Regions from separate parts of the Sphingomonas sp. OV641 genome, predicted to be linked through region 4. Evidence: predicted binding sites of a transcription regulator. Region 4 holds the regulator's gene; each other region holds the start of a gene.

Region 1 (7,234 bases), on a different contig from region 4:
CGCTGGCGAGCTGCCACACATTCTTGTCCTGCGCGTCGCGGATCACCGGCACGGTCAGCCCGGCATCGGTCTGCGCCGCCATGCCGAGATGCACACGGCCCGATCGCGTCACCACGCCCGCCTCGTCGTCATAGCGCGCGTTGAGCATCGGAAATTGCGGCAAGGTGCGGCAAATCGCGACGATCAGGAACGGCAGCATGGTGAGCTTCGGCCGCTGCCCGCGATTGTCGTTCAGGTCCGCGCGCATGTCCTCCAGCGCGGTAACGTCGATCTCGTCGACATAGGTGAAATGCGGAATGTGGCGCTTCGACGCGGCCATGTTCTCGGCGATGCGGCGGCGCATGCCGATGACACGAACCTGCTCGTCCTCACGGGCGCGGCTGGCGTGGGGGGCGTGATAGCCCTGCCCGCCCGCGTAGCGCAGATAAGCGTCGAGATCCGCGTGGCGGATGCGGTCGCCCTCGGCGATCTTCACCTGGGCGAGATCGACCCCCAGATCTTTCGCCCGCGCACGGACGGCGGGGGAAGCGAGCACTGCCTTCTCCCTCTCCCCGCTTGCGGGGAGAGGGTCGGGGAGAGGGGCAGTGTCGGGCGTAATCGAAGCGCCAACGCCTGCCGCCTCTGACTGCCCCTCTCCCCTGCCCTCTCTCCCGAGGGGAGAGGGAGTTTCCACCACCTCCTCGACCCCCGGGTTCTCCGCCTCGAACGCCTCGGCCTCATCCTCGCCGCCGAGCCTCTCCGCGGGGTCAGCCTCAGCCGACACCTCACCCTCGGTCTCGATCACCACCAGCATCGCGCCGATCGCCACCTGGTCGCCAACCTCTCCGGCCAGCTCCACCACCGTCCCGGACACCGGGGATTCCATTTCGACGGTTGCCTTGTCGGTCATCATGTCGGCGATATTCTGGTCTTCCTCGACCCGGTCGCCGACCTTGACGTGCCAGCCGACGATTTCCGCCTCGGCAATGCCTTCGCCGATATCCGGCAGCTTGAAGGTAAAACGCGCCATTGTTCTTGTTTCCGTTCGTGTCGAGCGAAGTCGAGACACCGGTCTCGCGAACCCCGTCCCTCGACTTCGCTCGGGACGAACGGGGTGGGTGGGCGTTTGCCCCTAGGGAACCATCAGTCCCTGAGGATCTTCTTCAGCGCCATGCCGATGCGCACGGGGCCGGGAAAATACGCCCATTCCAGGCTGTGCGGATACGGCGTGTCGAAGCCGGTCACGCGCTCGACCGGCGCTTCCAGGTGATAGAAGCACCGCTCCTGCACCAATGCCGACAGCTCCGCGCCGAACCCGCCGGTGCGCGTCGCCTCATGGACGATCAGGCAGCGCCCGGTCTTCTTCACGCTTTCCTCGATCGTCTCGATATCGAGCGGCACGAGCGTGCGCAGGTCGATAATCTCGGCATCGACGCCGGTATCCTCCACGACCTGGGCGCAGACGTGCACCATCGTGCCATAAGCGAGCATCGTCACCGCCTCGCCCGCGCGCACCACCGCCGCCTTGCCGAGCGGGATCTTGTAATAGCCCGTCGGCACCTCGCCGGCGGGATGCTTGGACCAGTTGGCCGCCGGGCGATCCCAATGGCCGTTGAACGGCCCGTTGTAGATGCGCTTTGGCTCGAAGAAGATCACGGGATCGTTGTCCTCGATGGACGCGATCAGCAGCCCCTTGGCATCATAGGGCGTCGACGGGATCACCGTCTTCAGCCCGGAGACATGGGTGAAGATGCCCTCGGGCGACTGCGAATGCGTCTGCCCGCCGAAGATGCCACCGCCAAACGGCGATCGCACGGTAATCGGCGCGGTGAACTCCCCATCCGAGCGATAGCGCAATCGCGCCGCTTCGCTGACCAGCTGGTCAAGCGCCGGATAGATGTAATCGGCGAACTGGATCTCCGGCACCGGGCGCAGGCCGTATGCGCCCATGCCGATCGACACGCCGATGATTCCGATCTCGGTAATCGGCGTATCGAACACGCGCGTCTTGCCATATTTCGCCTGCAGCCCGGCGGTGGCGCGGAACACGCCGCCAAAATAGCCGACATCCTCGCCCATCACCACGACGCCGGGGTCGCGATCCATCATCACGTCCATGGCGGAGTTGATCGCCTGGATCATGTTCATGCGGGCGGTAGTGGCCTGCTGTTCTTCAATCACGTCGGTCATATGACTTTCCTGCCCTCGCCACTCCGAAGGAGGGGAGAGGGATACCGGAGCTTGGCGGCGCAGCCGCCTAGCGGAGGTTGGGAGAGGGGTGGGCGCCGCCACGCGGCGCGCGAGCCTGCAGCTCGCCCGACCCCTCTCCCAGCTACGACTAGGCAGCGAGCTGCCAAGTCTGCGCAACCCTCTCCCCTTTCCAGGGGAGAGGGCGAAGCGAGGCTCACTTCCGATCCCACGGTCGCCCGCTCTCGGTCTCTTCGTCGATCATCTGCTGGCGCTGCTCGCGCAAATGCCACGGCATTTCCTCGAACACCCCGTCGAACAAGGTATCGAGCGGCTGATGCAGCCCATGCCCGAGAATGCCGTTCTTCTCGGCCTCCTTCTGCGCCGCCTTCACCTCGTCGGCGACCTCGCGATCCATCGCCGCCTGCCGCTCCTCGTCCCACTCGCCGATGGTGATCAGGTGATCCTTCAACCGCCGGATCGGATCGCCCAGCGGCCATGCTGTCGGCTCGCCGGCCGAGCGATATTGCGACGGATCGTCCGATGTGGAGTGTCCCTCGGCGCGATAGGTGAAATGCTCGATCAGCGTCGGCCCCTGGTTGGTCCGCGCCCGCTCGGCCGCCCATAAAGTCGCCGCATAGACGGCCAGCGCGTCATTCCCGTCGACCCTGAGGCCCGCGATCCCATAGCCGATCGCGCGCGCGGCAAAGGTCGTCGCCTCCGCCCCGGCGAAGCCCGAGAAGCTGGAGATCGCCCATTGGTTGTTGACGACGTTGAAGATCACCGGCGCGCGATAGACGGTGGCGAAGGTCAGCGCGGAGTGGAAATCCCCCTCCGCGGTCGAGCCCTCGCCGCACCAGGTTGCCGCGATCCGCGTGTCGCCCTTCGACGCAGAGGCCATCGCCCAGCCCACCGCCTGCGGATATTGCGTCGTCAGATTGCCCGAGATCGAGAAGAAGCCGAAGCGCTTCTCCGAATACATGATCGGCAGCTGCTTGCCCTGCAGCTTGTCGCCCGAGTTGGAATAGATCTGGTTCATCATGTCGACCAGCGGGCAGCCGCGCGCGATCAGCAGCCCCTGCTGGCGATACGACGGGAAGCACATGTCGTCGGCATCCAGCGCATAGGCCTGCGGCACCGCCACCGCCTCCTCGCCCAGCGACTTCATGTAGAAGCTCGTCTTGCCCTGCCGCTGCGCGCGGAACATGCGCTCGTCGAACGCGCGCACCATCGCCATGTGGCGCAGCATGCGGCGCAGCGTGTCGGGCGAGAGCTTGGGATCCCACGGCCCCACCGCGCGATTGTCGTCGCCGAGCACGCGCACCATCGTATAGGCGAGATCGGTGAATCCGCGCGCATCGGCGGCGGTATCGGGCCGCGGCGCCGCGCCGGCCGCCGGGATGTCGACATCGGCGAAATCCACCGTGTCGCCGGGGCGGAACTTGGGCTCGGGCACATGCAGCGCGAGCGGTTTCAGGTTGCTGCGGGCGGCGTCCGCCATGGTCTCTCCGGTATGATGACGCGTCTTAAACGCGCTAGCGCCATCATCGCTTCGTTGTTATAAAATTTCAAGGCGGCGCAACGTAATTTGCACGCAACTATGTTACGGGAGAGCGGCTGATTGCAGAGTTCCGCAGTCACCTCACCAGCTTCGTCACCCCAGCCCTGTGCCGGTCCAGCCATCCGCAAACCGAACGTGCAGCATAGACCCGGACATCACAATCTACGCCTCGTCATCCCGGCCTTGCGCCGGGATCCAAGGTTCCGCGACACTGAAGCCGATGAGTTCGCGGCACCCTGGATCCCGGCACGGCGGCCGGGATACGTAGCGGGGGAAACGGTAGCGCACGCCGCGCCGCATCCGTCACCCCGGCCTTGTGCCGGAGTCCAGGGTGCCGCAAATTGGATCGCTAAAAGGTGCGCGGCTCGGTGGATGCCGGGACAAGCCCGGCATGACGAGCTGGGTGCCCTGCCCCTCACGAGTCCCACGATTGACTCCGCTGAGAATAGGAACAAAATAGGAACACATAGCTTAATCGAGTCGTGCCCGTGTCATCCCCAGCCATCATTGCCGAGCTACGCGAAACGCTCCGCGCCATCGAGGGCGACGGTTATCGCCGGCGTGAGACACTGCCGTTCGGCATCCCCTCGTTCGACCAGCGGATCGCCGATGGCGGCCTCCGGCTCGATGCGCTGCACGAAATTGCCGCCGGCACCGCGAACCTGGGCGACGATGCCGCCGCCACCCTGTTCATCGCCGGAATCGCTGCGCGCGCCTGGGGCCCGATACTCTGGGTTGTCCGCCGGCGCGACCTGTTTGCGCCCGGTCTCTACCAGGCCGGCCTCTCGCCCGAGCGCGTCCTCTATGCCGAGGCACGCGACGATGCCGAGCTGCTCGCGCTGATGGAGGAGGGGCTGCGCCACCGCGGCCTCGGCGCGGTGATCGGCGAGGTGAAGCGTGCCACCATGGGTGCCACCCGTCGTCTCCAGCTCGCCGCGGAGGGCGGGCGCACCATTGCCCTCCTCCTGCGCCGCCACCCGCGCGAGGATGCCGACCCGCTCGGCACACCGTCCGCCGCGCTCACCCGCTGGCGGATCACCTCCGCCCCTTCCGCTCCCTCGCGCCACGGCATGGGCCGGGCGCGCTGGACCGTCGCGCTCGAACGTCAGCGCGGCGGCGATCCTTTCACCACCTTGATGGAGGCCTGCGATGACACGGGTCGCCTTTCTCTACCTGCCGCACTGGGCGATCGATCGCGTGCGCCGGGCCGAGCGGCGCCGCGCACCGCCGCGGCCTGATACCGGCTCCGACTCGGGGTCCCCCCTCGACATCGCCCCGCTCGCCGCCGCCGTGGCGGAGGAGCAGGTGCTGCAGTGCGACGCGCCCAAGAACACCGGCTGGCGCCCCGGCGCGCGCTGGGCGCGGTCGGACGCGGCTGCGCCGGAACCCCAAGCCGAAAAACCATGGTCGCAATCGACGCGCGAGGATGTCGCGCGCCGGATCGAGGCGATGCCCGAACACCAGCGTCCGCCAATGCGCGAGATGGGCCGCCGCAGCGAGGCTGCCGACAATCCCTTCAAGGCCATGCCGCCTGACGAGGGCACGCGCCCGGTGCGCACGACGCTGCCCGTCCGCCCCGATCCCGAGGACGTGCCCAGCAAGCGCTGGCGCGGCTTCGACGGCCTCGATCCCAATGCCGACGACCGCGCCGCCGCTGCGCTGGCGCGCTGGAATGCGATGCCGTCGGTCCGCTACCCCGGTGAAGGCCCGCATCCCGACAAATACGCCCGCTGCGGCTCCAACGACGCCGGTGCGCAGGTGCCCGGCGTCGCCGCCTTTTTCGACACCGGCCGCACGCTGGGCGGCATGGTCGCGCGGGTGTGCGAACCCCAATCCGTTCGTCCTGAGCCAGTCGAAGGACGTGCCCCAAACGCTGCGCCCCGGGCCCGCACTTCGACAGGCTCAGTGGGAACGCAGGAAAGGGCCCTCAGCCGCCCTTCAAATTCTCACACAACAAACATTCATAAGCGCGATGTTCGAGAAATTTCGCCCCTCGTCACCGTTCACAAGATTTCCAGCCGCATCGAGATCGCCGCTGTCTCACCCGAAGCACAGGCGCTCGGCCTCAGCCCCGGCACCGCGCTGACGCAGGCGCGCGCCGCCGTGCCCGATCTCGACGTGCGCGACGCCGATCCCGTGGGCGACCGCGCCGATCTCGAACGGCTCGCCACCGCGCTCGCCCGCCGCTGGTGTCCGGTCGTAGCGCTGTCCGACAGCGATGGCCTGTTCCTCGACATTACCGGCACGTCGCACCTCCATGGCGGCGAGGCGCGGATGGCACGCCGCCTGCTGCGCCTCCTCGCCCGGCTCGGCATCACCGCGCAGGTGGCGATCGCCGATACTGCCGGCGCCGCCTGGGCCTTTGCCCGCCAGCGCGCGCAGGCGGCGATCATCCCGTCCGGCGCGCATTGCGCGGCACTTGCCCCGCTATCCGTCGCCGCGCTCCGCCTCGACGATGCCGCGCGCGAGTTGCTCGCCCGGCTCGGCGTCGACACGATCGGTGAGCTCATGGCGATGCCGCGCGCGCCGCTTGTCCGCCGCTTCGGCAAGGCCATTGCGCAGCGGCTGGACCAGGCGACCGGCGCCGCGCCCGAGCCGCTCACGCCCGTCATTCCGGCACAACCGATCGCCGTCACCCGCCGCTTCGCCGAACCGATCGCTACGGCGGAAGCGATCGGCCATTGGCTCGCCGGTCTCGTCGACGATCTCGCCGCCGAACTGGCAAAGGCGGGAATCGGTGCGCGCGCGCTCGCCTTTGTCGCCGCGCGCGTGGATTCGACGGATCAGGTGATCCGCGTCGGCCTCGCCCGCGCCAGCCGCGAGCCGGCACATATCCTGCGCCTCATCACCCGCCGCATCGAGGAGGTTGAGGTCGGCTACGGCCTCGACGCGCTGACCCTCTATCTCGTCCGCGCCGATCCGCTCGGCCCGGAGACGCTCGGGGCGGCACTGGCGGAGAAGCAGGCACCCGATCTCGCCCCGCTGATCGACACGCTCGCCAACCGCATCGGACCCGCGCGTATATGGCGCCAGCAGCCGGTCGAAAGCGACGTGCCCGAGCGCTCGGTAGTGCCCCACGCGCCGCTCGACCCGGTGTCGCAGGAGGCGATGCGACTGAAGCGAGACGACGTGCGCCGGCTCGACACGCGCACGCCCGATCACCCCTGGCATCCCCGCTGGCCCCGCCCCGCGCGCTTGCTGCGCCGCCCCGAGCCGCTCGATCAGGTGCTCGCCGAGCTACCCGATCGCGCGCCCTATCGCTTCGCATGGCGCGGCCGCCCGCATATCGTGACCCACGCCGACGGGCCAGAACGCGTCACCGGCGAATGGTGGCGCCGTTCGGGCGAGCGCGACGCGGTACGCGATTACTTCCGGGTCGAGGATGCCGAGGGTCGCCGCTTCTGGCTGTTCCGCCGTGGCGACGGAGTGCGCGCCGATACGGGCGATCTGAGCTGGTACATCCATGGCACATTCGCGTGATCGGCGTGGAAGCACGCGATGACGTAC
Region 2 (7,234 bases), 130 kb from region 4:
ACGCCCATGTCTCCGGTGGCGACGCCCTTCACGCTGCCATCCTCGTTGAACAGGATCTCGGCCGCGGCGAAGCCCGGGAAGATCTCGACGCCCAGCTCTTCGGCCTTGCCGGCCAGCCAGCGGCACAGATTGCCCAGGCTGCCGGTATAGGTGCCCTTGTTGTGCAGGAACGGCGGGGTCCACAGGTGGGGGAGGTTGAACTTGCCGCCCTTCGTCAGCACCCAGTGGATGTTCTGAGTCACCGGCACTTCGGCCAGCGGGCAGCCGTCCTCGCGCCAGTTGGGGAGCAGCTCGTCCAGGCTGCGCGGATCGATCACCGCGCCCGACAGGATGTGCGCGCCGACCTCGCTGCCCTTTTCAAGCACGCAGACCGAAATGTCGGCCTCTTTCTCCGCCGCGAGCTGTTTCAGCCGGATCGCCGCGCTGAGGCCCGCCGGCCCCGCACCCACGATCACAACATCATACGGCATCGACTCGCGTTCGCTCATTACTCTCTCCATCTGCCAACCCGCCCATCGCCCCCGCGTTCGGGCGCATGCCGGCAACGTTCCGTCTTTCACGGCTGTCGAGCGAATTGACCGCCACGTCAACCATAAGGCTTAGTCGCCGATATATGGGGGCAGACCAGAACATCGAATGGCGGCAAGCCGCGGCAAGCGCAATGGAATGGTGGCGCGATGCCGGCGTGGACGTGCTGGTTGGCGACGAACCGTTCGACTGGCTCACGCCCGAGCCGGCGGAGCTCGTGGCCCCGCTCGCCCCGCTATCGCCCGCCCTCGCATCACTCGCCCCGGCGGCCCGCGCGGGCGAGGCGGCGCCGTCGCCGAACGTCGCGATGCCGGCCGCCATTGCCGAGCTGCTGACATGGCGCACGGGCAGCGCTGCGCCGGAGGCAGGCTGGGGCGTGCCACTGATCCCGGCGACCGGCCCGGCGGACGCCGACATCATGATCCTGATCGACTGCCCCGAGCGCGATTCGTCTGATTCGCTGCTCGGCGGAGCTGCCGGTCGCCTGTTCGACCGCATGCTGGCGGCGATCGGTCGCAGCCGCGCCGATGTCCATCTCGCCAGCCTGTGTGCCGCCCGTCCGGCAGCCGGTCGTCTGCCGCGGGACATGGAGAGCCAGCTCGCGGACATCGCGCGCCATCACGTCGCTCTTGCGGCGCCGCGGCGGCTGCTCGTGATGGGTGATGCGGCGAGCCGTGCCATTCTGTCGGCGAATGTGATGCAGGCGCGCGGACGTTTGCACGCGCTTAACCATAAGAAGGACAGTCAGGGCGAGGTCGTGGCGAGCTTCCATCCGCGCATGCTGTTGGAGCGCCCCGCCCTGAAGGCCGAGGCTTGGAAAGATTTGCAGATGTTGATGGGGGGATTGAAGTGAACCGGGTGTTGCTTGCCGCCGTGTCCATCGCTGCCATGACGCCGGCGGTGGCTGCTGCCGAGCCGTCGGCGGCGCGTGGTGCCGCCACTTCGGCCATGCCCTCGCTCCCTTCGCAGCTCACCGCCGAGCAGCGTACCCAGTATCGCGCGGTCTTCGCCGCCATCCGCGAAGAGCGCTGGCAGGACGCTCAGATCGGGCTGGACGCAATGGCGCCCGGGCCCTTGCACAGCTACGCCCGCGCCGAGCTCTACACGGCCAAGGGCTCGCCCCGTATCGAGCTCGACCCGCTCGTCCGCCTCCTGACCGAGGCGCCGGAACTGCCGCAGGCGGAGGCGATTGCCCGCCTTGCCAAGGTGCGCGGTGCCGCGGAGCTGCCGCAGCTTCCCGTGCATCAGCGGCTCATCTGGCAGGACGGCGCCCCGATCCGCGTTCGTGCCAAGGCCACCCGCAGCGATGCGATCGCCGCCGACCTCGCCGATCGCATGCAGCCGTATGTGAAAGGCGACATGGGGCGGGAGGCCGAGGCCCTGCTCGAGTCCACCGGCGGCCTGACGCCCGAAGCGACCACCGAATGGCAATCGCGCGTGGCGTGGATCTATTTCCTTCAGGGGCTGGACGGCGATGCGCGTCGCCTGGGAGACAAGGCGGCCGCAGGGCAGGGCGATTGGGCCACCCATGCGCGCTGGACCTCCGCGCTCGCGGCCTGGCGGCAGAATGATTGCGCCGCTGCGGCGGAGGGCTTCCAGTCCGTCTCGGCCAGTGCCGGCGATACCGACATGCGCGCCGCCGGCCTCTACTGGGCGAGCCGCGCAGACATGACCTGCGGCCGTCCGGACCGGATCGAGGCGCGGCTGAAGAGTGCGGCGCAATATGGCGAGACCTTCTACGGCCAGCTGGCGCGCCAGTCGCTCGGCATGCAGACCGCGGCGGTCAAGCCGCAGAAGGTGACCAGCGACTGGGCGAACCTGGAGCGTCGGCCGAATGTACGCGTCGCGGCGGCACTGGCGGAGATCGGCGAAACCGAGGCCGCCGATCAGGTGATCCGTCAGCAGGCGAAGATCGGCCCGGCGACGGAGTTCGCCAGCCTGATGCGCGTGACGGAGCAGATGAACCTGCCGGCGAGCGTGGTCTGGCTTGCGCATAACTGCCCGCAGGGTTTCGTCGCCACGGCGGAGACGCGTTATCCCACGCCGAACTGGACGCCCGACACCGGCTGGCGGATCGACAAGGCACTGGTCTACGCCCATACGCTGCAGGAATCGGGCTTCCGCAACAAGGTGGTGTCGCCGGCCGGCGCTTATGGCCTGATGCAGATCATGCCCGCCGCCGCGACCGATTACATGCGCGAGCGCGGCATATCGGTCGACAAGTCGGCGCTGACCCGCCCGTCGACCAATATCGACATCGGTCAGCGGCACCTGGAAAAACTGCGTGACATGGGGCTGACCCAGGGCCTGCTGCCCAAGGTGATCGCTGCCTATAATGCCGGGCCGAAGCCGGTCGGCGAGTGGAACTCGCTGGTTCGCGACAATGGCGATCCGCTGCTTTACATCGAAAGCATCCCTTATTGGGAGACGCGTGGCTATGTCGTCACCGTCATGCGCAATTACTGGATGTATGAGGGGCAGACCGGGCGCAAGCAGTCGGTCAGCCGCGCTGCACTCGCGCAGGGCATGTGGCCGCGTTTTCCTGGCATGAAGGGCGATCCGGCGATCCGCATCGCCAATCGCCCGGCGGGGAACACGGTTGCTGCCAATGCCGCCGTATCCCCCGCATCGACCACCACGGTCGCTAGCGCGCCCTGACGTCGGCTGGGGGCTCGTCACCCACGCCATGTGCGAGGCCTGTGCGACGCCTATAGCGCCCGCCAGCTGTGTCGTGCCGGCGTTGTGCCGGGATCCACTGCTCAGCGTACATGACTGCTCATGCTTTGCAGGCCGATGGCGTCGGGGGCATGTCTAGGGATTGACCCAGGCTCCTGGAGGCACCTCCCCGGCGAAGGCCGGGGGCTAGGTGGGAAAGCGTTGGCAAAATCCGGTGTGCCCGCCAGCTTTGTCGCGCAACTGGGCCCCTGCCTTCGTCGGGGAGGCGGATCAATCTGGCTGGATCAAACCCTAGCTAAAGCGCTTCGTCCAACAAAATACCTCTGTTCCACTCTTGTTCCATCGGAACAAAGGTAATACATGGCGTTCACGCGTTGAACGGTTCGCGCGCTTGCTTTAGCGAAAGGGCTTATCAATGGCCGCCAATCTGAAGGTGATCCCGAACAACATGGCAAGCGCGAACTCGGATCGTCAAAAGGCGCTCGACGCCGCCCTCGCGCAGATTGATCGCGCGTTCGGCAAGGGCTCGGCAATGAAGCTGGGCCAGAAGGAGGCGATGAAGGTCGAGGTGGTGTCGACCGGCAGCCTCGGGCTGGACATTGCGCTTGGCGTCGGCGGCTTGCCGCGCGGCCGTATTGTCGAGATCTTCGGCCCGGAATCCTCGGGCAAGACCACGCTCGCGCTACACGCCATTGCTGAGGCGCAGAAGGCGGGCGGCATGGCCGCGTTCGTCGACGCGGAACACGCGCTTGATCCCAGCTATGCCAAGAAGCTTGGCGTCGACATTGATGAGCTGATCGTTTCCCAGCCCGACACCGGCGAGCAGGCGCTGGAAATCGTCGACACGCTGGTGCGCTCCAACGCCATCGACGTGCTGGTGGTCGACTCGGTCGCCGCGCTGGTGCCGCGTGCGGAAATCGAGGGTGAGATGGGCGACAGCCACGTCGGCCTCCAGGCCCGCCTGATGAGCCAGGCGCTGCGCAAGCTGACCGGCACGATCAGCCGTTCGCGCTGCCTCGTCATCTTCATCAACCAGATCCGCATGAAGATCGGTGTGATGTACGGCTCGCCCGAGACCACGACCGGCGGCAATGCGCTGAAGTTCTACGCCTCCGTGCGTCTCGACGTGCGCCGCACCGGCTCGATCAAGGATCGTGACGAGGCGACCGGCAACCAGACCCGCGTGAAGGTGGTGAAGAACAAGGTCGCGCCGCCGTTCAAGCAGGTCGAGTTCGACATCATGTTCGGCGAAGGCATTTCCAAGCTCGGCGAGGTCATCGACCTTGGCGTGAAGGCCGGGCTCGTCGAAAAGTCCGGTTCCTGGTTCAGCTATGATTCGATCCGCATCGGCCAGGGCCGGGAGAATGCGAAGAATTACCTGCGGGAGAACAAGGAAGTCGCAGAGCGTCTGGAGCGGTCCATCCGCATGCGCCAGGAAGGCCTCAGCGAGGAGCTGATGGCTGGTCCGTCGGAAGACGACGACATCTGATCCGCCGCCCGCGGCAGACATCATGAAGGGTCGGTCACCGTCAGGTGATCGGCCCTTTGTTTGTTGCGGGCCCTCTCATCAGCAGGCCGCATCGCGGTGCGTTGCTACAAAAGAGCAGGCGCGACGTCCGAAGCATCAGATCTAAATCACCGCCCTCGTAGGCGCGACGTTGCAGATCCCACCTCCTCATGTCGGGCTTGGCCCGCCATCCCCAAGGCCGCTGAGGATCTGCGGCGGAGAACCCTTGCCCACGTAAGAAAGTGGCGGAGACTCGACCGATCCCGCGCGCATTTGCGCGATAACGCGGGTGGGCGTCCCGTTCTCCGCCGTCAGCGGGCTCTGGCGCCCTGCGCCGATTTCCCCGGATCATAAGATCCACCAAATGGCAGACCGCACGCGCTGGTCCGACCACATGCGATCTTCGCAAGCTATTCCGCAGCCATTCTTTTTGGCCACGCATGCGCAAAGGACTGATCTCGTCCGCGCTCCTGGACGCCGCGGGCCTTACAAGCCGGCCCATCGGGATGGGCGCGCTCCCACGATGCCCGACAGCCACGACATCCGCGTCACCGTCGCTGCCCTTTCCCTTTGCCAGTCGGCACGGCACATCCGTTTCGACAATGAAAGGACCATGTTCATGACCGCCGCTCCTGACTGGCAGACTCGTGTCGGCGACGTCTGGGCCGCCGAGTGGCGCCGTACGGATCGCAGCTTCGCCGCGCTCTCGCGCCAGCTTGACGCCGCTATCCTCGCCCTCGCTCCCGAAACCGGCCATGCCGTCGATCTGGGCTGCGGCGCCGGGGTCACCAGCCTCGCCTTGGCTGCGGCACGCCCTGGACTCGACATCCTGGGTGTCGATCTTTCCGCCGCCCTGATTGCCGTGGCGCAGGAGCGGGCGGCGCAGCATGGGCTGGATAATCTGCGCTTCGCCACCGGCATGGTGCCGCAGGCGCTGGATGCCCATGCCCCGTTTGACCTGGCCGTCTCGCGTCACGGCGTCATGTTCTTCGATGATCCCGCCGCCGCCTTCCGCGGCATTGCGGCGGCCCTGAGCCCGGGAGCGCCTCTGGTCTTCTCCTGCTTCCGTGGCGCGGCAGAGAACCCCTGGGCCTCGCGCACCATCGCGGCAATCGGCGGCCGGCTCGATTCACCGATCGGCTACGCTCCCGGTCCCTTTGCCTTTGCCGATCCTGATCGGGTGGAACGGCTGCTGCTGGACGCCGGCTTCGTCGATGTGGCGCTGACGCCCACCGATTATCTTTATCGTGCCGGCGAGGGGCGGGACGCCGCCGGCGATGCTGCCGATTTCTTCCGGCGCATCGGCCCCGTGTCCCGCGCGCTTGCCGAAGCCGCTGATGCCGACCGCCCGGCACTGCTGGAGCGGTTGCGCGTTGTGCTTGCCGAACAGGTGACGGGGGAGGTGCTGGACTTTCCCGCCGCTGCCTGGATCGTCACGGCGCACGCGCGGGGGAAAGCCACATGATCATCGTTCACCATCTGGAAAATTCTCGGTCGCAGCGGGTGCTGTGGATGCTGGAGGAACTGGCGCTCCCCTATGAAGTGCGCCGCTACGAACGCGACAAGAAGACGATGCTCGCCCCGCCGGAGCTTCGCAAGGTGCATCCGCTCGGCAAGTCTCCGGTGATCGAGGACAGCGGCGATGGCGGGCGCGTGATCGCGGAAACAGGCGCGATCGTCGAATATCTGGTCGACAAGGCCGACGGTCGGCTCGGTGCGCCGGCGAACCGGACGGCGGCGCTCGATTACCGCTACTGGCTTCACTATGCCGAAGGCTCGCTGATGCCGCCGCTGCTCGTCACCCTGGTGCTCAGCCGCGTGCCCTTGTTCGGCAAGACGGCGCAGAAGCGGATCCGCCCCTGGATCGAGACCCATCTCGATTTCGTGGAGGCGCATCTGTCCAGGCATCAATGGTTCGCCGGCGATGCGCTCACCGCGGCAGACGTGATGATGAGCTTTCCGCTGGAGGCGGCACGCACTCGTGCCGGCCTGAATGCCTCCCGTCCCGCGACGATTGCCTGGCTGGAAAAGGTCCACGCTCGCCCGGCCTATCAGGCGGCGCTGCGCGCGGGAGGACTGTATGATTATGCCTGAGCCGCGAAGGGCCTGACGCGCGCGGGAGGGAAGGGCGCGGCGCTCGTCAGGCGCCCGCCGCCGTCGCCTGCCGCGCCCGTTTCACCCCGGCATATCGCACCCGCTCAGGCGTGCCGGTCGGCCGTGCCGAGCGACGGCGTGTCGTGCAGGCTGTCCGTGGCATGCGCCGGGCCATGCCCGCTCGGCGCGGCGGGGCCCTCGATGGCATCCGGCTCGAGCGGATCGAGCTTGCCCTCCCATTTCGCGATCACCGCGCTCGCCACCGCATTGCCGACGACGTTGGTGGCGGAACGGCCCATGTCGAGGAAATGGTCGATCCCCAGGATCAGCAGCAGCCCGGCCTCCGGGATGTTGAAAAAGCCAAGCGTTGCCGCAATCACCACCAGGCTGGCGCGCGGCACGCCGGCGATCCCCTTGCTGGTGATCATC
Region 3 (7,234 bases), 1.5 Mb from region 4:
CTTTCGGGATGATTTCGGCCTGCAATCCCCGTCGCAAACGTCCTGAACCTTCGAAAGCGCGAAGGAAATTGCTGATCGAACCTTGACGCCTCGACCCCCTAGCCGTAGGGGCGCGCTTTCTCACGGCGATCGTAGCTCAGTTGGTTAGAGCATCGGTTTGTGGTACCGAGGGTCGCGGGTTCAAGTCCCGTCGATCGCCCCATTCTTTTCCCCGGGAATGACATGACCGCGTGGGGCTTCCCCGACTTCGACGACCATGAGGGCGTCCACCTCTTCACTGATCCTGCATCCGGCCTACGTGCCGTAATTGCGGTTCATTCCACGGCGCTTGGGCCGGCAGCGGGCGGCGTCCGTTTCTGGCACTATGCCGATCACACGGCCGCGATCACCGACGCGCTTCGGCTGTCGCGCGGCATGAGCTTCAAGAACGCCATGGCGGGCCTGGAGCTTGGCGGTGGCAAGGGCGTGGTGCTGGCCGACGCGCCGGGCGCGACGATCAGCGAGGCGCAGCTGCGCGCGTTTGGCCGTGCGGTCGAATCGCTGGGCGGCCGTTATGTCACGGCGGAAGACGTCGGTATGTCCGAAGCCCGCATGAAGGTGATCTCCGAAGAAACGCGCTACGTATCCGGCCTGCCGGTGGCGAGCGGCGCGGCCGGCGGCGATCCGGGCCCGTACACGGCGCTTGGCGTCTACCTGGGCGTGAAGGCGGCGGCGCAGCGCGGCCTGGGTGCCACCGACATGAAGGGCGTGCGGGTTGCCATCCAGGGCGTCGGCTCGGTCGGCGGCGGCCTCGCCCGGCTGCTGGCGGCGGACGGCGCGGTGCTGACGCTGGCCGATGTGAACAAGGAGCGCGCCGCGGCGCTTGCCGCAGAGCTTGGCGCGACCACGGTACCGACGGAGGAGATCCTGTCGGCCGATGTCGATCTGGTGAGCCCCAATGCGCTTGGCGCGGTGCTGACCGAGCAGTCGATCGGCGCGGTGAAGGCCAAGGTGATCGCCGGTGGCGCCAACAACCAGCTGGCCACCCGCGACGACGGGCGCCGCGTTCATGAGCGCGGCATCCTGTTCGCGCCGGATTATGTGATCAATGCCGGCGGCATCATCAACGTCGGCCTGGAGTATCTGGGCCATGGCGACGAGGCAGAGGTGAAGGCGCGGATCGCCCGCATTCCGGATCGCCTGATCGAGGTGTGGGACGAGAGCGACGCAAGCGGCGATCCCGCCGCGGATGTGGCGGACCGGATCGCGCGGCGACTGATCGGCCGGGGTTGACCCCTGGGCCGTGAGCGGGGCGGCATGGATCGCCCGCCGCGGCCCATGGCTGCTGTTGAGAGAGGAGCGGGGGAACGCGCCAGTCAATCGATGACGACAGGCGATTTTGCCCATATGGGATAACACCATCGTGCCCGCGCTCCATGCCCTCGCCAATCCTGCGCGCTTCCTGAAGATCGCGCGACCGCTGACCGCCGTGCTCGGCTGGGCAGGGCTGGCGCTGATCGTGATCGGTTGCTGGGCCGGGCTGACGCAGACGCCGCCCGATTACCTGCAGGGCGAATCAGTGCGCATCATGTACGTTCACGTGCCGTCCGCCTGGCTGGGGATGGGCGGATGGAGCGGGATTGCACTTTCCAGCATCGCCTATCTCGTCTGGCGCCATCCGCTGGCCGACGTGGCGGCGCGCGCGATCGCGGTGCCGGGCGCGGCCTTTGCCGCGGTCTGCCTGATCACCGGCGCGATCTGGGGACGCCCGACGTGGGGCACCTATTGGCAGTGGGACGGCCGACTGACCTCCATGCTGCTGCTGTTCTTCGTGTACCTGGGTTATATCGCGCTGGCGCGGGCCGATCGCGAGCGCGGCGGCGACGGCCGGATCGCGGCTTTGTTCGGCATTGCCGGCACGGTGCTGCTGCCCATCATCCGCTATTCCGTGATCTGGTGGAACACGCTGCACCAGGGGCCGAGCATCGGACTGACCCGGTCCACCATCGACGCCTCCATTCTCTGGCCGCTGCCGATCATGCTGAGCGGTTTCAGCTTCCTGTTCGGGGCCATTGTCCTGATGCGGATGCGCACCCTGCTGGCGATCGCGAAGGCAGAAGCGCGGCTGCGGCGGAGGGCGACGGCGTGAACGCCTGGCCGTTCGTTATCGCTGCCTATGCGGTGGCGCTGGGCACATGCGCGATCATCGCGCTGGCGAGCCTATGGGCGATGCGGCGCGCCGAGAAGGACAGACGATGAAGGCGAAGCACCAGCGGCTCTGGCTCGCGGGCGCCGCGCTGCTGGCGGTTGCCGTGGCGGCGTTGCTCGCGCTGTCCGGCCTGAAGGATCAGGCCGCGTTCTTCTATGCGCCGTCCGATGTTACCCCGGAAGTGCTGGTCGCCGGCCGCGCCGTTCGCCTTGGCGGGATGGTGGCAGGCGGATCGGTGGTCCGGGCGGCGGATGGCGTCACCGTCCACTTCCGCGTCACGGACGGACGAGCGACGACGCCGGTCAGCTTCGCCGGCATCGTGCCGGACCTGTTCCGCGAAAATTCCGGCGTGGTGGCGGAGGGACGTTTCCAGCGCGACGGTTCGTTCATCGCCTCCAACCTGCTGGCCAAGCACGACGAGAAATACATGCCGCCCGAACTTGCGGGCAAGATGCACGAGACCAAGAGTCTGGACCAGTGATGGGCTATGTCGCCCTGGCGGTGATCGGCGCGCTGGCCTTTGCCGCCCTGCTGCTGCTTCGGCTGCCGCGGCTGGTCTGGTCCTTCGCAGGCGCGGCGCTGTTCCTCGGCGCCGCCGGTTATGCCTGGCAGGGCCGGCCGGCGCTCGCGGCAGCACCGGCAAGGCCCGCGGCGAGCCCCGTGCCGGTGGAACCGGAAAGCGTGATCCTGCGCGAGCGGCTGATGGGCCGGTTCACGGCGGACACCGCTTATCTTGTCGCGTCTGATGCGATGCTGCGCGCCGGTGATCGGCGTGCCGCAGCGCAGGTGGTGATGGGCGGCGTTCGCGCGATCCCGCGCAGCTTCATCCTGTGGACGCAGCTTGGCAGCAATCTCGTGATCCTCGATGGCGACCAAGTATCGCCGGCGGCGAAGCTGGCGTTCGGGCGCGCCATACAGCTAGCGCCCGAGCATCCGGCACCGCCTTACTATGCCGCAATCTCCTATATCCGGGCAGGCGATCTGCCGATGGCGCGGCGGCTGATGGCGCGCGCCGTGTCGCTGTCACGCGACGGCACCGAATATAAGCGGCAGCTCGCCGGCCAGTTGCTCGTGCTCGAACGCTATATGGCAGCCGTGGAGCAGACCGGACGATAGTCCCCGACCGGGCGGGACGGATCCGCCGGTCAATCTGCTCGTTCGGCAGCCTGATGCCGTTACTTGCCCCGACCGGTCTTGTCCTGAAGCGCATCGATCCGTTTCGATGCCTCGGCCTTGGTCAGCTCTTCATCGAACTGCTCATGCGCCTCTTCGCTCAAGGTCTTGAGATAGCTGGCCTGCGCGCCCGTCATCGGCTCATCGCCAGTGGTCCAATCGTCCGGGTCCTTTTCCGCGTTCGAGAACGGCTCACTCTTGGGGTTGTTGTCCGACATGTCGGTCTCCTTCAAACGTGGAACTCATCCGTTCCGGTAATGTTCCCCTTGCGGCGCAGGTGCGAAGTGCTAGGCGCGCCCAGGCTTTTACAGGATGACGGTGGTTTTCTTCCCCTTGAACCTGGCGCTGGTTGACTGTCGGTGAGCACAGTTGCTCCCCCCGTCACGCCGGCCATCACGCCACATCACCATCACGGTGATGGGCTGGGCAAGCTGGCGCTCGGCGCGATCGGCGTCGTCTATGGCGACATCGGCACCAGCCCGCTTTACGCGATGAAGGAAGTGTTTGTCGGTCACCACCCGCTTGCGGTGGACCGGCTCCACATCTTCGGCGTGCTGAGCCTCGTCTTCTGGTCGCTCGTGCTGATCGTGACGTTCAAATACGTGATGGTCATCCTGCGCGCCGACAATAACGGAGAAGGCGGGAGCCTGGCGCTGCTCGCCCTGATCCAGCGGCGGAGCGGCGCGGGCAAGCGATGGGGGCCGAGCCTCGTCATGCTCGGCGTGCTCGCAACGGCCATGTTCTTCGGCGATTGCATGATCACGCCCGCCATGTCGGTGCTGTCCGCGGTGGAGGGGCTGGCGACGGTAGAGCAGACGTTCGACAGTTTCGTCATCCCCATCGCGGTGACGATCCTGATCGGCCTGTTCTATCTCCAGTCGGTCGGCACGGCGCGGGTCGGCAAGTTGTTCGGCCCGATCATGGTGGTCTATTTCATCACCTTGTCGGTGCTCGGCCTCATTCACGTGATCGCGCAGCCGGAGATCCTGCTGGCGCTCGATCCGCGATGGGCGGTGCGCTTCGCCGCGACGGACGGGACGTTGGCGTTTCTGGCGCTCGGCTCGGTGGTGCTGGCAGTGACGGGGGCGGAAGCGCTGTACGCCGACATGGGGCATTTCGGACGCAAGCCGATCGCCTTTGCCTGGCTGTGGTTCGTCTTCCCTGCGCTGATGCTCAATTACCTGGGACAGGGCGCGTTGATGCTGGCTGACCCGGCCAGCGCCAAGAACCCGTTCTTCCTGATGGCGCCGGAGGAATGGCGCCTGCCTCTGGTCATCCTCGCCACCATGGCGACCGTGATCGCCAGCCAGGCGGTGATCACCGGCGCTTATTCGGTGGTGCAGCAGGCGGTGCAGCTTGGCCTGATGCCGCGGCTGCGGATTGACCACACCAGCGCGTCGGCGGCCGGGCAGATCTACATTCCGTCGATCAACTGGGCGTTGATGGCGATGGTGCTGCTGCTGATCCTGGGCTTTCAGGAATCGTCGAACCTTGCCGCCGCTTATGGCATCGCGGTGACGGGCACGATGTTCATCTCGACCTGCATGGTGGCGGTGCTGATCCAGCGCGTCTGGCACTGGCCGCTGGCGGCGGTGCTGCCGTTCGTCGCCAGCTTCCTGCTGATCGATGGCCTGTACCTGTCGTCGAACCTGACGAAGGTGCCGGACGGCGGCTGGTTTCCGCTGCTGGTGGCGATCATCGTCTTCATCCTGCTCACCACCTGGGCGACCGGGCGCAAGCTGATGCTGGAGCGGATGCGCGAGGGCGCGATGCCGATCAAGGTTTTCATCGGCTCCGCGGCCAACAGCGCGACCCGGGTGTCAGGGACGGCGGTGTTCATGACCTCAACGCCGGAAGGCGTGCCGCCGGCGCTGCTGCACAATCTGAAGCACAATCGGGTGCTGCACGATCGCGTGATCCTGCTGACGGTGAAGGTGACGGACATGCCGTTCTTCCCGGAGCAGGACCGGTTCAACCATGAGGCGCTGGGCGAGGGGTTCCACCGCGTGATCCTGCGTTACGGCTTCATGGAATCGCCGGATATCCCGGCGGCGCTCAAGTCCTTTGATCGCTGCGGCGGCGAGTTCCGGATGATGGAGACGAGCTTCTTCCTCTCCCGCCAGACGCTGCTGGCGTCCGCGCATCCGGGCATGGCGCTATGGCGCGAGAAGCTGTTCGCGTGGATGCTGCGCAATGCGGAAAGCGCGATGGAGTTCTTCCGCCTACCGACGAACCGCGTGGTCGAACTCGGCAGCCAGATCGAGATTTGAGCGGCCAGCCTCCGGCTCCGATCATCGTGACCGCCGTGTTCGGGCGGTCCGACCAGGCGTGGTTCGACGATCTGCGGCAACGGCACTTCCCGCCCGAGCGCAACGTGCTGGCCGCGCATCTGACGATGTTTCACCACCTGCCACCCAGCGCGGCCGATGAGCTGAAATGGCGGCTGGCAGAGGAAACGCGCGGCGTGCCCGCGCCGGCCGCGGCGCTTGCGGGCCCGTTCTCGCTGGGGCGCGGCGTTGCCTATCGCATTGACAGCGCCGGCCTGGAGGCGGTGCGCGCGCGGATTGCCGAGGCGTTTGCCGGCATGCTGACGCCGCAAGACCAGGCTGGCTGGCGGCCGCATGTGACGATTCAGAACAAGGTGGAGCCAGCAACGGCAAAGATGCTGCTGGCGGACCTCAAAGCTGCGTTCCGGCCGCGCCCGCTCATCATCGATGGGCTGGCGACATGGTGGTATCGCGGGGGGCCGTGGGAGCCACTGTCCCAGCATCGCTTCCGGCGGGATTAGCGCGCAGGCGCATCGGCGCGCCACCCCGGCGAGGGTGCGATCAGGCGTTGCTGTTGTCGGAAAATGGTAGCGGAGGAGGGACTTGAACCCCCGACACGCGGATTATGATTCCGCTGCTCTAACCAGCTGAGCTACTCCGCCCCAAGGGCATTCACCGCGACAATTCCGCCGGGCGAGGCGCGCCTGATAGCAGCGCTTTCGCCCGGGTCAAGCGGGAACGCCAAAGAGATCGTGTTCGTCCGCATCCTCGATCGTGACGCTGACGATATCGCCTTCCGAAAGATGGCCGGCGTCACGCAGGTGTACCTCGCCGTCGATCTCCGGCGCATCGGCATAGGAGCGGCCAGAAGCGCCCTCCTCACCGACCGAATCGATGATGACCTGCAGCGTGCGGCCGACCTTCGCCTGAAGCTTGGCAGCGCTGATCGCGGCCGTTCGCTCCATGATCCGGGCGTAGCGTTCTTCCTTCACCTCCTCGGGCACCGGATCGGGCAGGGCGTTGGCGCTGGCGCCTTCCACCGGCTCGAACCGGAACGCGCCGACGCGATCGAGCTGGGCTTCGTCTAGCCAATCGAGGAGATACTCGAAATCGGCCTCCGTCTCGCCCGGAAAGCCAACGACGAAGGTCGAGCGGATCGCGATGTCCGGGCGGACCTCTCGCCAGGCACGCAGCCGGGCGAGAACCTTGGCGTCATTCGCCGGTCGCTTCATGGCGCGCAGCACATTGGGTGCGGCGTGCTGGAAGGGAATGTCGAGGTACGGAAGCACCAGCCCCTCGGCCATCAGCGGGATAACCTGATCGACGTGCGGATAGGGGTACACATAGTGGAGCCGCACCCAGGGGGCGATACGGCCCAGCTCCCGGGCGAGATCGGTCATGTGCGCCCGCACCTCGCCGCCACCCTTCAGCGGATAGGCTGCGTGGCGCAGGTCCAGCCCATAAGCGGACGTGTCCTGGCTGATGACGAGCAGTTCCTTCGTGCCCGCCGCGACCAGCTTCTCCGCCTCGCGCAGGATCGCGTCCGGCCGGCGGCTGACGAGATCACCCCGCAGCGACGGGATGATGCAGAACGAGCAGCGGTGAT
Region 4 (7,234 bases):
TTAAGGCGGGATCATGACCACCATCTCCCTGTTGCCCAACCCTTCCAGCCCCTTGTCGCGCGAGAGCGCGGCGCAGGCGTTCAGCGACATTCTGGACGGGCGCGCGACCGAGGAGGCGATCGCACGTTTCCTCATCGACCTGTCCGACCGCGGCGAGACATCGATCGAGATCGCCGAGGCGGCGCGCGCATTGCGGGACCGGCTGATCCCGATCAGTGCCCCGGCGGGTGCGATCGACGTATGCGGCACCGGTGGCGACGGGCACCACACGCTGAACGTGTCGACGGCCGTCAGCCTGGTGGTGGCCTCCTGCGGCGTGCCCGTGGCGAAACATGGCAACAGAGCGGCCTCTTCCAAGGCTGGTGCGGCCGACACACTGGAGGCGCTTGGCCTCGACATGGAGCGGGCAGGCGCGCTTGCCGAAGAAACGCTCAACGAACTGGGCATCTGCTTCCTGTTTGCAGCGAACCATCATCCCGCGATGAAGCGGATCACGCCGATCCGCCGGCAGATCGGCAAGCGCACGATCTTCAATCTAATGGGGCCGCTCGCCAACCCGGCGCATGTCACGCGGCAGCTGATCGGCATCGCCAGACCCGATTACGCGCCCGTCTATGCCGATGCGCTGGAGCAGCTAGGGACCGAAGCGGCATTGGTGGTTTCGGGAGAGGAAGGGCTGGACGAAGTATCGGGCGCGGGTCCGACCATCGCGGTCGCCATCGGCGCGGTACAGCTCGGCAATCGGATCGAACCGGAGGACGCCGGGGTCCGGCGCCATCCCATACACGCGATCCGCGGCGGCGATCCGGCGCACAATGCAACTGCGCTTCGGCAATTGCTGACCGGTACGCAAGGTGCCTATCGCGATGCAGTGCTGCTCAACGCCGCTGTCGCACTGACGCTGGTTGGTGAGCCGCTGGAAAGCGGCGCGCGCCGGGCGGCCGAGGCGATCGACAGCGGCGCTGCCAACGATTTGCTGAACCGCTGGATCGCCTGGGCATGACGATCCTGGATCGCATCCTCGCCACCAAGCGCGACGAAGTGGCGGCTCGGCGTAGCACGCGCTCCATCGCCGACCTCGACGCGCTTGCCCGCGAACAGACGGCGCCGCGCGGGTTCAAGGCAGCGCTGGACCGGGTTCGCCAGCAGGATCAGGCTGCGCCCAGTCCGCACTATGCGCTGATTGCCGAGATCAAGAAGGCCAGCCCGTCCAAGGGGCTGATCCGCGCCGATTTCGACCCGCCGGCGCATGCCCGCGCCTATGCCGAGGGTGGCGCGACCTGCCTGTCCGTGCTGACCGATCACGCGTACTTCCAGGGACATGAGGATTATCTGGTCGCCGCCCGCGCCGCGTGCGACCTGCCGGTCATTCGCAAGGATTTCCTGGTCGATCCCTGGCAGGTCGCCGAGGCGCGCGCGATCGGAGCAGATGCGATCCTCATCATCATGGCGGCGCTGGACGACGGCGCCGCCGCGGAGATCGAGGCAGCGGCGATCGAACGCGAGATGGATGTGCTGGTCGAAGTGCATGATGCGGCGGAGCTGGAGCGCGCGCTGGCGCTTCGCTCACGCCTGATCGGCGTGAACAATCGCGACCTGCGCGATTTTTCGGTCAGCTTCGACCGCACCTACGAACTGGTCGGACGCGCGCCCGCGGGCTGCACCTTTGTCGCGGAAAGCGGGCTGAACACGCGCGCCGATCTCGACGCGATGGCGGAGCATGATGTGCGCTGCTTCCTGATCGGCGAATCGCTGATGCGCCAGCCGGATGTCGCCGCCGCCACGCGCGCGCTGATTGCATGACGCGGCTCACGCATCTGGACGAGGCGGGCGCCGCGCGCATGGTGGATGTTGGCGGCAAGAACGAAACCGCGCGCGAGGCGGTGGCGGAGGGGCGTATCGCCATGTCCGCGGAGGCTGCGCAGGCGATCGCACAGGGGGCGGTGGCAAAGGGAGATGTTCTGGCCGTGGCCCGTGTTGCCGGGATCATGGCCGCCAAGCGGACCAGCGAGCTGATCCCGTTGTGCCACCCCCTGCCCCTGTCGAAGGTTACGATCGATCTGACCGTGGAGGCGGAAGGCGTCTCGGCTACCGCCACTGTCGCGACCACCGGCCGCACCGGCGTGGAGATGGAGGCGCTGACCGCCGTCTCGACCGCGCTGCTGACGATCTACGACATGGCCAAGGCGCTCGACAAGCGCATGACCATTGGCGGCGTGCGCCTGCTAGCCAAGCGTGGCGGGAAATCCGGCGACTTCGTCGCTTGAGCGGACACGCGCCGGGAAGCTTCTTCCCACCTCATGATGATCGCGGCGATCAGGCTGTTACTTGCGCCGCCGATCTGCCACTCGTTCGCGCATGAGTGACTTGCTTCCCGTCGCCGAAGCGCAGGCGCGCCTGCTTGCAGACAGCCCGGCGGTTTCGGCCGAGAGGCTGCCCATCACGCAGGCCTTCGGCCGCTGGGCGGCAGCCCCGATCACCGCCCGGCGAACGCAGCCCGCGCATGATCTGTCGGCGATGGACGGTTATGCGCTGCGCTTCGATGATCTACCGGGGCCTTGGCGCGTTATCGGGGAAAGTGCCGCCGGCCGGCCGTTCACCGGTTCGGTCGCGTCGGGCGAAGCAGTGCGGATCTTCACCGGCGCTGTAATGCCGGATGGCGCGGACACGGTGCTGATACAGGAAGAAGCCGGCCGCGAGGGTGAGCGGCTGATCCTCGGCGGCGAAGGGCCGCTGCGCCGGAGGGGCAATGTCCGGCGCCAGGGCCTCGACTTTACGGAAGGAGACACATTGGTCGCGGCGGGCGAGCGGTTGACGCCGGCGCGGCTGGCGGTGGCAGCGACCGGAGGCGCGGGCGACGTGGCGGTGCGGCGCCGCGTCCGTGTGGCAATCGCAGCGACCGGAGACGAACTGGTCGAGCCGGGCACGCCGTTCACGCCGAACGTGCTGCCGGAATCGAACCGGCTGCTGCTGCGCGCGCTGCTCGCTGACCTGCCGGTCGAGATCATCGATCTTGGCATTCTGCCGGATCGGCTTGAGGTGCTGCGCGATGCGTTCACCGGGGTTCAGGCGGACCTTCTGGTCACCACGGGCGGCGCCTCCGTCGGCGATCACGACCTGGTGCAGCCAGCCCTGCGTGCGGCGGGCGCCACGATCGATTTCTGGCGCATCGCGCTGCGCCCCGGCAAGCCGCTGATGGCTGGACGGCTGGGCGACATGGCGGTGCTCGGCCTGCCCGGCAATCCTGTTTCCGCGTTCGTGACGACCATCCTCTTCGTCAAGCCGCTGGTGGCCCATCTGGCCGGCGCGGCTAGGCCCTTCCCCATCACCACCCATGCCGTTCTTGGGGAGGACATCGCCGCGAATGGCCCGCGGACCGATTACATGCGGGCCGAATTCCGCGGCGGAGAGGCATTCGTGGCCAGCATTCAGGATAGTTCGATGCTGCTGACCCTGGCACGCGCAGGTTGCCTGATCATACGCCCTCCCCATGACCCGGCCCGACAGCGCGGCGAATCGGCGGAAATCCTGATGATCGCTTGACGCCACCTTTATCGTTCCTTAAAGGTTCCTCGTCTGTTCGCGGCGGAGGCGATGCGATGCTTACCAGGAAACAGCACGAGCTGATCTGTTTCATCAATGACCGGCTGGCCGAGACCGGCGTGTCCCCTTCGTTCGAGGAAATGAAGGAGGCGCTGGACCTCAAGTCCAAGTCCGGCGTGCATCGCCTGATCTCGGCGCTGGAGGAACGCGGCTTTCTGAAGCGTCTGCCCAATCGGGCCCGCGCGCTGGAAGTGCTGAAGATGCCGGAGCGGTCGGAGGCGAAGCCCTCGCCGGCGCCTGCCTCCACGCGGCGCATCGTGCCGGAGCCCGCCAACGACGTGGTGGAGGTGCCGCTGCATGGCCGGATCGCCGCCGGTGTTCCGATCGAGGCCATCGAGGGGGCGAGCACATTGCCGGTTCCCGCTGCCTTGCTGGGATCCGGCGAGCATTTCGCTTTGGAAGTTGCCGGCGACTCGATGGTCGAGGCCGGCATTCTTGACGGTGACTTCGCCCTGATCCGCAAGCAGGACGTGGCGCGTGACGGGGAAATCGTCGTGGCGCTGATTGAGGATAGCGAGGCGACGTTGAAGTATTTCCGGCGCGAGGGGGCGATGATCCGGCTGGATCCGGCCAACCGCTCCTATGATCCGCAGCGCTATGCGCCCGCCCAGGTGCGGGTGCAGGGCAAGCTCGCCGGGATACTGCGCCGCTACTCCTGATCCGGGTGGGATCCGGATGGCGTATGGAGACGAACGTCGGACCGGTCGAAACTCAGCGCGCGTGCTGACCGATGAGGGTCAGACCGAACGGGTGACAATCAGCGCGGGCGCTCTGCATTGATTGCTGCCAGCACCCACGGGTGAGTATCGCCGGCCCGGTGGACGGTACGGACATCCGCCGCCTCAAGCGTGATCGCCACGCCGCCTGTTTGAGCCAGCACTGCCCGGTCAAGGCGCAACCATCGAGGTGTGCAGCCACGCGGTAGCCAGCGCTCGCTGATGACGATGTCCGCCGATCGACAGGCGTCCAGCATGTCAGCGATCGGCACCAGATAGCTGCTTCTGGTCGCCAGGATCCGCCATCGCCGCCCTCCCCGCAACAGATCCGATCGGCACAGGTCCCGGCTGCATGCGGCATCGGCCTGATCCGACAGGGTGACGGGCTCTTCCTCTGCGCCCCCGGTCTCGGCCAGCATGTCGCGCGCATAATCGCCCACCCTGTCGCGTAGCAGCGCGATGCGTCCGCCGGGCAGTCGAAGCGCCACATGCCTGCCGTCTCCGGTGACCAATATATCGGGCGGCGGCGTGATCCCGGTCCAAAGCACACCGAACGCGATGGGAAGGAGGCCGAGGATACGCCAATCGGTTCGCCACAGCGCCAGCCACAAACCGCCAGCCACGATCAGCGCAAAGGCGGGGACGGGCATCACAGGGAGTGCGGTCGTAGCGCCGGGTGCCTGGGCGGTGACGTGAGCAATGAAGAGCAGCAGCGTCAGCGCTTGCCCGGCCAGCCACCAGAACGGCTCGCCCAGATGGAGCGCGTCGAGCAACAGGGCGGTTGCCTCAAGCGGCATGATCACGAAGGTCGTCAGCGGGATGGCGACCATATTGGCCAGAGCACCGTAAACGCCAGCCTTGTGGAAGTGAAAGACAGCGATCGGCATGAGCGCGATCTCCACCACGAGCCCGGTGAGCAGCAGCGAGCCGCCGCCGCGCAACAGTCGGCCGGGCCAGCCGTCTTCACGTGGCGCGAACCAGGCGCGTAGGCGGGGATGCTCGGCAAGCGCGATGATGGCGGTGACCGCAGCGAAGGAGAGTTGAAAGCTCGGGCCGGCAAGCGCCTCCGGCCACAGCAGCAGCACCACCATCGCGCCCGCAGCGACCAGCCGCAACGTCAGCGCCTCTCGCCCCAGCGCCATGGCGGCTAGCACCAGGAGGGCCGCAATGCAGCTTCGAACGGTGGGTACTTCGCCGCCGGTCAGCCAGGTGTAGCCGAGCGCCGCTGCTGCGCCGGCGGCGGCAGCGATCAGCGGCACCCGGCCGGTCAGCGCAAGCCGCATGTTGAGCGCCAGAAGGCGGCTGACCAGCAGCATGGTCAGCCCGACCGCCGCCGTGATGTGAAGCCCGCTGACCGACAGGAGGTGCGCCAGACCCGATGCCCGCATCGCCTCCTGATCCGGTTCAGCGATGCCGCCGGTGTCCCCCGTGGCGAGTGCGGCCGCGATGCCCCCTGCACTGCCGGCGAGGCGGGCCTGGATGTGCTGGGCCAAACGGGTACGCACCGGCGTTTGAGAGTTACCCCCTGACATCACCGTCACTGGCCCGAGCGTGCGACCGGTGGCGCCGATGCCCTCGAACCAGGCGACGCGGGCGAAATCATAGGCGCCGGGCACGGCGGGCGGCGGCGGCGGCATCAGGCGCGCGCGCAACGCCACGACCGCGTTGGGCGCCAGGTTCGCCGGCGCATCCCGATCCGCCACGTTCACCCGAATGCGTGTCGGCGCATGGAGCGGAGCGGCGTTTATCCATTGCAGGTCCGTCAGTCGCAGCCGCACCAGCCCGCGGGCTGGCAGTTGATCAATCTTTTCCACCCGAGCGGTCAGGCGGGCGATCGCCGGTCGCTGGAGCACGGGGGCGGCGGCGCGGTCCGCCTTTGTCCAGATCAAGGCGACGCCGATCGAGAAGGCGATGGATGCCGTGGCGATGGCGCGCCCGCCTCTTCCGCCACGCCCCACCGCCAGCGCCAGCAGCGCAGCCGAAAGGCCGGCGAGCAGCGCCACCCGCCACAGGCGGCTGTCGGGAAGGATGAACCAGGCGGCAACCCCTGCCCCGAGCATGACGGGCAACCAGAGCGGCAGCTGGTCACGCTCCGCCTCCAGGCGCTTCTCCAGCCATGCGAGCGCCGTTTGAAGCGCCGAAAGGTGCGTGCTAGGGGGCTGCGCGGCAGTTGTCGCCATGATCGTTTTCCAGCCTGGGAGCTAGCGCGCTTGAGCGCAACCACAGATACCGGCACGCCTGCTGTCGTAACCCGCTTTGCCCCGTCGCCGACGGGCTTTCTTCATCTGGGCGGCGCGCGTACTGCGCTGTTCAACCTGCTTTACGCGCGCCATCATGGCGGCCGCTTTCTGCTGCGGATCGAGAATACCGACCGCGCACGATCGACCCAGCCGGCAATCGAGGCGATCCTTTCCGGCATGCGTTGGCTTGGCCTCGATTGGGATGGCGAGGAGGTGTATCAATCCACCCGCGCCGCTCGTCACGCGGAAGTGGCAGAGGCGATGATCGCCGCCGGCGCCGCGTACCGCTGCTACATGACGCCGGAGGAAATCGACGCGATGCGCGCCGAAGCGCAGGCGAAGAAGCAGCCGCTGCGCATCCGCTCGCCGTGGCGCGATCGCGAGAACAACGACGCCGACGCTTCTTACGTCGTCCGCCTCAAGGCACCGACCGAAGGTGCGACGACGATCGAGGATCGCGTGCAGGGCAGCGTCACCGTGCAGAATGCCGAGCTGGACGACCTTGTCCTGCTGCGTTCCGACGGCACGCCGACGTACATGCTGGCGGTGGTTGTCGACGATCATGACATGGGCGTTACCCACATCATCCGCGGCGATGACCATCTCAACAATGCCTTCCGGCAGCTCCCCATCATCAAGGCGATGGGATGGCCGGAGCCGGTCTATGCCCACATC

Evidence for each region. The regulator LexA, encoded in region 4, represses DNA repair genes until DNA is damaged. The targets are predictions, from matches to a motif close to GTTCCNCNCTTGTTCT.
Region 1: the regulator LexA is predicted to act here: its motif matches at 4,176-4,191, upstream of BMX36_RS11655 (ImuA family protein).
Region 2: the regulator LexA is predicted to act here: its motif matches at 3,530-3,545, upstream of recA (recombinase RecA).
Region 3: the regulator LexA is predicted to act here: its motif matches at 3,610-3,625, upstream of BMX36_RS00500 (DUF3072 domain-containing protein).

What each region holds. Positions count from the first base shown of each region.
Region 1 covers NZ_FNZB01000002.1:149,268-156,501, forward strand. Annotated here, with positions in the region: gene BMX36_RS11640 (dihydrolipoamide acetyltransferase family protein) at 1-1,009, opposite strand, end outside; gene BMX36_RS11645 (alpha-ketoacid dehydrogenase subunit beta) at 1,123-2,127, opposite strand; gene BMX36_RS11650 (3-methyl-2-oxobutanoate dehydrogenase (2-methylpropanoyl-transferring) subunit alpha) at 2,384-3,667, opposite strand; gene BMX36_RS11655 (ImuA family protein) at 4,216-4,965, shown strand; gene BMX36_RS11660 (DNA polymerase Y family protein) at 4,877-7,207, shown strand; gene BMX36_RS11665 (error-prone DNA polymerase) at 7,226-7,234, shown strand, end outside.
Region 2 covers NZ_FNZB01000001.1:1,789,307-1,796,540, reverse strand. Annotated here, with positions in the region: gene BMX36_RS08565 (electron transfer flavoprotein-ubiquinone oxidoreductase) at 1-488, opposite strand, end outside; gene BMX36_RS08560 (uracil-DNA glycosylase) at 614-1,381, shown strand; gene BMX36_RS08555 (lytic transglycosylase domain-containing protein) at 1,417-3,186, shown strand; gene recA (recombinase RecA) at 3,620-4,693, shown strand; gene BMX36_RS08545 (class I SAM-dependent methyltransferase) at 5,235-6,176, shown strand; gene BMX36_RS08540 (glutathione S-transferase family protein) at 6,173-6,805, shown strand; gene BMX36_RS08535 (dicarboxylate/amino acid:cation symporter) at 6,910-7,234, opposite strand, start outside.
Region 3 covers NZ_FNZB01000001.1:108,801-116,034, forward strand. Annotated here, with positions in the region: tRNA gene BMX36_RS00475 (tRNA-His) at 126-202, shown strand; gene BMX36_RS00480 (Glu/Leu/Phe/Val family dehydrogenase) at 223-1,272, shown strand; gene ccmC (heme ABC transporter permease CcmC) at 1,403-2,128, shown strand; gene ccmE (cytochrome c maturation protein CcmE) at 2,235-2,669, shown strand; gene BMX36_RS00495 (hypothetical protein) at 2,669-3,304, shown strand; gene BMX36_RS00500 (DUF3072 domain-containing protein) at 3,364-3,579, opposite strand; gene BMX36_RS00505 (potassium transporter Kup) at 3,721-5,631, shown strand; gene BMX36_RS00510 (2'-5' RNA ligase family protein) at 5,628-6,149, shown strand; tRNA gene BMX36_RS00515 (tRNA-Met) at 6,214-6,290, opposite strand; gene rimO (30S ribosomal protein S12 methylthiotransferase RimO) at 6,357-7,234, opposite strand, start outside.
Region 4 covers NZ_FNZB01000001.1:1,656,116-1,663,349, forward strand. Annotated here, with positions in the region: gene BMX36_RS07865 (anthranilate synthase component II) at 1-17, shown strand, start outside; gene trpD (anthranilate phosphoribosyltransferase) at 14-1,003, shown strand; gene trpC (indole-3-glycerol phosphate synthase TrpC) at 1,000-1,803, shown strand; gene moaC (cyclic pyranopterin monophosphate synthase MoaC) at 1,800-2,267, shown strand; gene BMX36_RS07885 (molybdopterin molybdotransferase MoeA) at 2,359-3,543, shown strand; gene lexA (transcriptional repressor LexA) at 3,600-4,262, shown strand; gene BMX36_RS07895 (ComEC/Rec2 family competence protein) at 4,361-6,499, opposite strand; gene gltX (glutamate--tRNA ligase) at 6,530-7,234, shown strand, end outside.